One region of the Kitasatospora sp. NPDC127116 genome, then DNA from elsewhere that is predicted to be linked to it. Evidence: riboswitches for the same ligand, from Rfam matches in the RefSeq annotation. Region 1 holds a riboswitch; the other holds the start of a gene.
The links. A riboswitch is a leader RNA that binds a small molecule or an ion and turns the genes downstream of it on or off. The one in region 1 is predicted to bind cobalamin.
Positions count from the first base shown of each region.

Region 2: another riboswitch for cobalamin. It lies ahead of ACFVHV_RS26695 (peptidase); the one in region 1 lies ahead of ACFVHV_RS13065 (HoxN/HupN/NixA family nickel/cobalt transporter).

Region 1 covers NZ_JBHXTL010000025.1:19,211-23,414, reverse strand. The annotation lists gene ACFVHV_RS13075 (hypothetical protein) at 1-1,365, opposite strand, end outside; gene ACFVHV_RS13070 (metalloregulator ArsR/SmtB family transcription factor) at 1,424-1,807, opposite strand; cobalamin riboswitch at 1,890-2,103, shown strand; gene ACFVHV_RS13065 (HoxN/HupN/NixA family nickel/cobalt transporter) at 2,134-3,249, shown strand; gene ACFVHV_RS13060 (aminopeptidase P family protein) at 3,631-4,204, shown strand, end outside.
Region 2 covers NZ_JBHXTL010000073.1:28,126-32,329, reverse strand. The annotation lists gene ACFVHV_RS26700 (rhodanese-like domain-containing protein) at 1-1,253, shown strand, start outside; cobalamin riboswitch at 1,442-1,563, shown strand; gene ACFVHV_RS26695 (peptidase) at 1,660-2,736, shown strand; gene ACFVHV_RS26690 (flagellar hook-length control protein FliK) at 2,766-3,245, shown strand; gene ACFVHV_RS26685 (hypothetical protein) at 3,431-4,204, opposite strand, start outside.

The DNA of each region.
Region 1 (4,204 bases):
CTCGGTGCGGGCCAGGACCTCGGCGGTGTAGCGCAGGGCGTCGCCCGGGTGCTCGTCGGTGAGGGCGTGGAAGCCGCGCGGGGCGTGGTCGTGCGGGTCGAAGGGGTAGCGCCGCAGGCTGACCTCGGTGCCCTCGCTCCGGCCCTCGACGTCGTAGGCGGTGGGCCGGTCGACGGTGCCGGGGCACGGGGCCGGCCTGGGGTAGGGCGGCAGGGCCGGTTCGTCCCCGGGCTCGTCCAGCCCGGCCAGGAAGGAGTGCAGCAGCGGGCGCAGCAGCCGGGCGGATTCGCCGCGGTGGGCGAGCGAGCGGTCGGTGATCGCGCTCAGGTCGGCCGGGTCCCGGGCGAGGGCCTGTTCGACCTGGGCGGCGAGGTCCCCGTCCGGGTCGAGGACGGGCGCTGCCTGGCCGAAGGCGTAGCCGGGGGAGCGGGGGTCGAGTTCGGCGGCGCCGGTGGCGACGAGCAGGGTGCGGTGGTTCAGGGCGGCGCCGTAGACGGTGACCGAGCCGTGGTCGCCGATCACGCAGTCGGCGGCGACGAGCGCGGCCTGCCAGCCCTGGTGGGGCGGGATCAGGCGCAGGCCCATCCGGCGGGCGTCGTCGAGCAGCGCCTCGGGGTCGTGGCGGCTCCACACGTTGGGGTGCAGGACGACGGCGACCGTGTACTCGTCGGCGGGGAGCCGGCGGACCAGCCGCCGGGGGAGGTCCGGGCGGCGGCCGAACAAGGAGTGCTCGCTCCAGGTGGAGCTGACGACGACGAGCCGTCGGCCGCCGGTGGCGCCGAGTGCGGCGCGGTAGCCGTCGCGGGAGCGCCGGCTGCCGAGCATCCGGTCGAAGCAGGGGTCGCCGACCACCCGGGCGACGTCCAGCGCCTCGGGGCAGGAGACCCGCAGCCGGTCCAGCTGCTCGGGGTGGGAGAGGCCGAGGACGTCCACGAACACCCGTCCGCGGTGGGTGAGTTCGTTGCGGGACAGACCGGCGGCGGTGACCGTGTCGCCGGTGGACTCGGTGACCAGCCGGTTGTAGCCGACGCCGTGCGGGAGGACGACGAGGCGGGCGTCCAGCCGGTGCATGGAGGAGTGGACGGCGCAGGCGACGGCCAGGTCGAAGCGGCGGCTGACGGCGTCCTCCCAGTCCAGCACGGTGAAGCCGGGCAGGCCGTGCAGGTACTCGTCCAGGGCGCGGTCGGCGAAGGCGGAGCCGGGGTTGACGGTGAAGTACCGGTCGATGCCGTCCGGGTTCAGCAGGGTCAGGACGTCCAGGACCCGGGTGGCCGAGGTGAGGGTGCGGGCGACCGCCAGCACGCGGGCCCTGACCGGTCGGGTGTTCCACCGGTCGGCGGGCCAGGCGTGGGGGCGGGACGGCACGTCATGATCGTACTCATCCGCTCCGGCCGCGGCGCGGTTCCGGGGCCGGGCCAGTGGGTCAGCCCGTGGCCGCGGTGGGCTCGTGGTGTTCACCGGCGGCGCACTCGTCGAGGAGGGGGCGCATGGCCTCGTCCACGAGCTGGTAGCGCACCACGCGTCCGTCCCGGTCGCCGGTGACCACGCCGGCCGTGCGGAGCAGCCGCAGGGCCTGGGAGACGGCGGGGTCGCGCATGCCGGTGGCGACCGCGAGGTCGGTGACGGCGAGCGGCCCGGCCCGGTGGAGGGCGAGCAGCAGGGCGAGCCGGCCGGGGTCGGCGAGCAGGGAGAACCGCTCGGCCCAGGACCGGACGTGGGCCGGGTCGCCGATCGCGGCGATGGCCTCGCAGACCCGGTGCCCGTCGATGGTGCGGTGGCCCGCGCGGTCGGCCGGTACGAGATGCATGCGGACATTCTCGCAGGCGGCGGTCTGTGATCCTGGACACCTGCGCAGGTGCGCAACCTTGCACGGGTCGGGGCGTGACCCCTACGGTGTTCCCCGCCGTGGTGCTCGGGAAGACCGGTGACGGACCCTCAGGGGTCCCAGCCCGGAGCGGCCCTCGCCACTGTGATCGGGTCGTTCCTCCGTCCGCGGAGGAACGTCGTCCGTACCCATGGAGCCACTGGGCGCCTCGTGCGCTTGGGAAGGCGGGTGCGGGTGTCCCGTCAGCCAGGAGACCGGCCACGGCATCTCACGAGGTTTTCCACGAGGTGCTGGAGCGTGATCCGCAGATGACCCTGCCCGAAACCGTTGCCGCCGGGGCCGAACCGGCCCCCTCCGCGCTGCCCAGCTTCCAGTGGCGGCGCGAGGACACCGTCCGTACCGCCGGGCTGATGGCGGTGATCGTGGCCATGCACGTGGTGGCCTTCGGCACGCTGATCTTCCTGGTCGCACCCGAGAAGTACGCGGTCGGTACCCAGGTCTTCGGGGTGGGCCTGGGTATCACCGCGTACACCCTCGGGATGCGGCACGCCTTCGACGCCGACCACATCGCGGTGATCGACAACACCACCAGAAAGCTGATGGCGGACGGCAAGCGGCCGGTCTCGGTGGGCTTCTGGTTCGCCCTCGGGCACTCCTCGATGGTGGTGCTGATGGCCGCCCTGGTGGCGGGCGGCGCGCAGCTGGCGAACACCCTGATGGACGACGAGTCGGCCACCCACAAGTGGCTCGGCGTGATCGGGACGACCACCTCCGGCGTGTTCCTCTACCTGATCGGCGCGCTCAACCTGGCGGCGCTGCTCGGCATCCTCAGGGTGTTCCGATCGATGCGGGCCGGGAAGTTCGACGAGAAGGAGCTGGAGGCCCACCTCGACTCGCGCGGCTTCATGGCCCGGGTGCTGAACCGGGCGACCCGTTCGATCACCCGGCCCGGGCAGATGTTCCCGGTGGGCATGGTGCTGGGGCTGGGCTTCGACACCGCGACCGAGGTCACCCTGATGGTGATGGCCGGCTCGGGCGCCGCCTCCGGGCTGCCCTGGTACGCGATCGTCTGCCTGCCGCTGCTGTTCGCGGCCGGGATGAGCCTGTTCGACACCCTGGACGGGACGTTCATGAACTTCGCGTACCAGTGGGCCTTCGCCAACCCGGTGCGGAAGGTGTACTACAACCTGACCATCACCGGTCTGTCGATCGCGGTGGCCTTCGTCATCGGCACCATCGAGCTGGTCGGGGTGCTGCACGAGAAGCTCGATCTGACCGACCCGGTCACCGGCTTCATCGCCGACATCTCACTGGACAACGTCGGCTACGCCATCGCCGGGCTGTTCGTGGTCGTCTGGGCGATCGCGATCGGGTACTGGAAGCTCGCCGGGGTCGAGAAGCGCTGGACGCCCGAGGGCTCCTGAGCCACCCGGCCGCGAGCGGCGGCCTGCCCGCGCACGCCGGAACGGCGCCTCCCCGCGGTGGGGAGGCGCCGTGCGCGTTCCGGGGGGCCTGGTGCGCCCCGGGCCGGCGCTCCTCACGGAAGTCGACGTGCCGGCCGGCGACCGGGTCGCACTCGCACACGACCGGAAGTGACATATCCGTGACGGAGCGTAGCGACCGGTAGGGGTCCGAGGGGCCGCCGGGGGTGCGGGGCCCCCTCGGCGGCACGCTGCGTGGGGGGCGGGGTGAGGGCCCGAGGGGGACGGTGCCGCGGTCGCGCAGGGGGGCGCGCAAGGGGTATTGGGGGTTCTGCCGGGGGTGCTCGGCGGGCGCTTCGGGCCGGGGGTTCGTAGGCTCGACGCATGGCGGATGCGTACGCGGGGCGGCGGGAGCGGGTGAGGGAGCACTGCAGTGCGGCCGGGGCCGATGCGGCGCTGATCACCCGCGCGGCGAACGTGCGGTACCTGACGGGCTGCGCGCCCTGCGGGGCGAGCCTGCTGCTGACCAGGGAGCGGGCGCTGCTCGCGCTGCCGGACGATCTGCCGCCGGACGACTCCGGGGAGCACCTGATCGCCCCGGACGTCACCCGGCTGCCGGTGGCGGCCGGGTCGGACTCCGCGCTGGCCGTCGCGGCCGTCGCCGCGCGGTCCGGGGTGTCGGGACTGGCGGTGGAGGAGCACGACCTGACCGTCACCCGGCACCGGGCGGTGGGGGGCCTGACCGAGGGGGCCCGGCTGGTGGACCTCGCCCAGACGGTCGAGCGGCTGCGGGTGGTCAAGGACGAGCACGAGATCGCCGACCTGCGGATCGCCGCCGAGATCGCCGACCAGGCGCTGGGCGAGCTGCTGGAGTCGATCCTGGTCGGCCGCACCGAGCGGCACCTGGCGATGGAGCTGGAGCGCCGGATGATCGACCACGGCGCCGACCGGGCCGCCT
Region 2 (4,204 bases), on a different contig from region 1:
GCCTGACCGTCGTCGGCGTCATCAACACCCACTTCCACGCCGACTTCCTGGCCGGCCACCTCGAACTCGCCGCCCGCACCGGCGCCTGGATCGGCTACGGTCACCGCGCCGAGACCGAGTACCCCATCCGCAAGCTCACCGACGGTGAGCGGATCGAACTCGGCGACGTCACCGTCCAGGTCCTCGAAACCCCCGGCCACACACCCGAGTCGATCAGCATCCTGGTCTTCGAGCAGCCCGACGACACCGTCCCGTACGGTGTGCTCACCGGCGACGCGCTGTTCATCGGCGATGTCGGCCGCCCCGACCTGCTCGCCTCGGCCGGCGTCACCGCCGCCGAACTCGGCGCGATGCTCTACGACAGCGTCCACCGCAAGCTGCTCGCTCTGCCCGACGAGACCCTCGTCTTCCCCGCCCACGGTGCCGGCTCGGCCTGCGGCAAGAACCTCTCCGCCGACCGCCAGTCCACCATCGGGGCGCAGCGACTGACCAACTACGCCTGCCGGCCCATGGACCAGGACACCTTCGTCCGCATCGTCACCGCCGGCCAGTCCACCGCCCCCGCCTACTTCGGCCACGACGCCGCCCTCAACCGGAAGGACCGCCCGCTGCTCGATCCCGCGAACGCAGCCCGCCCGCTGTGCCCCGAGGGCTTCAAGGAGGCCCGTAACGCGGGCGCCGTCGTCCTCGACGCCCGCAGCCCCCAGGACTTCGGCGCGGGACACATCCGCGGCGCCATCAACGTCCCCGTCGACGGCCGCTTCGCCGAACAGGCCGGCACCGTCCTCACCCCCGACAGCAGCATCGCGATCATCGCCCCGCAGGACCGCGAGGGCGAGGTCGTCACCCGCCTCGCCCGCATCGGCTTCGACCGCATCGCCGGTTACCTGCGCAACCCCGGCAACGCCCTGCCCGCCCTCGCCGACGAGGTCGCCCCCGCCGGCCGCCTCACCGCCGACCAGCTCCGTACCGCCCTCACCGACGCGCAGCCCCCCACCGTCCTGGACGTGCGCACCTGCGGTGAGCGCGAAACCGGCTCCATCGAAGGATCCGTGCACATCCCCCTGACCGAACTCCCGGGCCGCCTCGACGAGATCCCCACCGACCGCCCCCTCGTCGTCCACTGCGCCAGCGGCCACCGCTCCTCCATCGCCGCCAGCCTGCTGCGCCACCACGGTCTCGCCGAGGTCTCCGACCTCCTCGGGGGCTACAGCGGCTGGCACGCCCTCACCCGCCCCGCTCAAGCGTCATGAGGCCTGGACCAAGGGCGAGCCTCACTGCGAACCGGACGGCCCCGTCGTCGGTGGTGATCAGGTCGTCGGCCTGGCCGGCCTCGTCGGCCTCGTCGGCCTCGGCTCGGTGATGACGAGGCCACTGTTCAACGGGGATTCGGGCCCGGGGTCTCTTGACCCGCTGTTCGGGGCATCGCCATGATGGGCCGTCATGTTGTGACTCCGCCGATGGGGGAAGTCCGGTTCGAATCCGGCGCTGACCCGCAACGGTAGGCCGCCGACCCCGCGTCGGCGGCGAGCCCGAGTACCCGTCGGCGGAGGTGTGTCACCCCTCCTCCCGTCGTGGTCTGCGGGCCGGAGCCCGCTGGCCCCTCGGCGCTCGCCGACGCCTTCCGGGCCCCTGCGCGCGGGCCCGGAAAGGCAGCCCATGCCCGCCGTTCGCCGCTCCCTCGGCCCGCTCGCGATACCCGCCCTCGCCCTCGCCACCCTGTTCCCGGCGGCGGCCACCGCCCATGCCGCTCCCGCCGCCGCGACCTCGTCGCCGACGGTCCGTCCCGACGCCGCCGCCGGCGGTTGGCTGGCCCGGCAGCTCGTCGACGGTGACCACTTCGAGTCCGTGTTCAACGGCACCGCCTACCCCGACCAGGGCCTGACCATCGACGCCGTGCTGGCCTTCGCGGCCTCGCACAGCTCCGACGAGGCCGCCGCGAAGGCCACCGCCTGGCTGGCGAAGCCCGAGGTCATCGGCGGCTACCTCGGCGACGGCACCACCGAGGCCTACGCGGGCGCGACGGCCAAGCTGCTGCTCGCCGTCGAGGTGCGCGGCGGGAACGCGGCGTCCTTCGGTGGCGTCGATCTGCCGGCCCGGCTGCGCTCGCTCCAGACCGCCGAGGGCCGCTTCTCGGACCGCTCGCAGTGGGGCGACTACAGCAACGCCTTCGGCCAGTCGCTGGCCCTGATCGCCCTGCACCGCACGCCCGGTGACGCCCCGGCGGCGGCCGTGGACTACCTCGCCAACAGCCAGTGCGCGGACGGCGGCTTCCCCGTCTCCTTCGGCCAGGCGACCTGCACCGGCGACCCGGACGCCACCGCGCTCGCCGTCCAGGCCCTCGCCGCCACCGGCCGCACCGCAAAGGCGAACGGGGGCCTCGGCTGGCTGGCCGCGCACCAGAACGCCGACGGCGGGTTCGCGGCCGCCGGGGCGACCACGTCCAACGCCAACACCACCGGCCTCGCCACCCAGGCGCTGCTGGCCGGCGGGCGCTTCGGCGCCGGCCTCAAGGGCTGGAGCCGGCTGGTGAAGTTCCAGCAGGGCTGCTCGGCCGACCCTGCCGTGCGCGGTGCGGTCGCCTACGACGCCTCCGGCTTCAACGCGGGCAACGGCGCCCGGGCCACCGCGCAGGCCGTCCTCGGCCTCGCCGGCACCCCGCTCGCCACGCTCTCCGCCGCCGGGGCCCGCCCGGACGCGCCCACCCTGGCCTGCCCGGCCCCGGCCGCGTACTGAACACGCCCGAAACCAGGAGGAGTTCACCGATGAGCGACACCCTCACTCCGGCGCGCCCGGTCCGCCGTACGCTCGGCTCGATCGCCGCGGCCGCCGCCCTCACCGCCGGTCTGCTCGGCGTCTCCGCCGTCCAGGCCCCGCAGGCTCGGGCCGCCGCTTGCGGCGGGACCACCGGCGTCACGGTCGTGGTCGACTTCACCGCTGTCGGCGGCGGCATCCAGACCGGCTGTGCGCTCGGCGACCCGGCCAGCGGCCTGGCCGCGCTGACCGGCGCCGGATTCAGCTACGCCTTCCACCCGCGCTTCCCGGGTTTCGTCTGCACCGTCAACAGCCTGCCGACAACCTGCACCAACCCCACCGGCAGCGCCTACTGGTCGTACTGGCACGCCCAGCACGGCGGCCCCTGGTCGTACAGCGGCCTCGGCGCGGGCAGCTACAACCCGGCCCCCGGCGACGTCGAGGGCTGGTCCTTCGGTGCCGGCGCCCAACCCGGCATCACCGCTCCCTGACCCGCCTGCCCGTACACGTCGACGCCCCGGCCTCCCCGACGAGGGAGGCCGGGGCACAGGGGTCGGGCGTGAGGTGCCCGCCGGCGCCGGACGAGGTGGTCGTGCAGCAGTACGCTGCCGACCGCCGCAGCCGAGCACGCACGGCCGCCGCGGGACTGCCGCCGCGGCTTCGCCCTGTCGGTGGATCAGCTGCCGTAGCTCAGCGAGACGGTGTCGCCGAGGTGGACGGTGGCGGCCCGGGTGGCGGCGGTGGCGGTGGCGCCGTCCAGGCCGACCTTCCAGGTGGAGGAGCCGCTGTTCGCGGTGCCGTTGAGCGCGGTGACGGTGCCGCCGCCGGTGGACGGGGTGACGGAGGTGACGCAGCCGCTCGGAGTGGCGGTGGCCGCCGCGTCGAGGACGTCGCCGAGGGTCGTGGTGGTGCCGGTGGGGGTGAGGGTGACGGCGCAGACCTTGAGGTTGCTGGTGCCGTCGTCGACGACCAGTGCGAGCCGGGCGGCCGTACCCGCGGTGAAGCCGGTGGTGGCGGCCCAGGCGGGTTCGCCCGCGGTGGTCGGCGCCGGCGGGGTGGCGGTGAACCCGGCGCCGGCGACGGCGCGCAGGCCGTCGACGGAGGCGTACGGGGACGGGGAGGTGTCGGTGGGCAGGTACTTGAAGCCGCCACCGGGCTTGAACTGCTGGGCGACGAGGAAGTCGACCGGGGTCTTGCCGGTGCCGCTGGTGAAGTCGGTGCCCTGGGGGTTGATGCCGCAGGCGTTGAGGCCGGACACGGCCCAGCCGTTGGAGTCGGTGTTGACGCCGAACATGGCGTTGAAGGCGCCGGAGGAGGCGAGCTTGCCCTTGAGGAAGTTCTTCGCGGCCACGATCGCGGCGTCGGTGCCCGGGACGCCGCCGACACACAGGGAGGCCATGGCGGCACCGGTCATGTCGATGTCGCTGCCCTGGGCGAGCGCGGTCGGGTC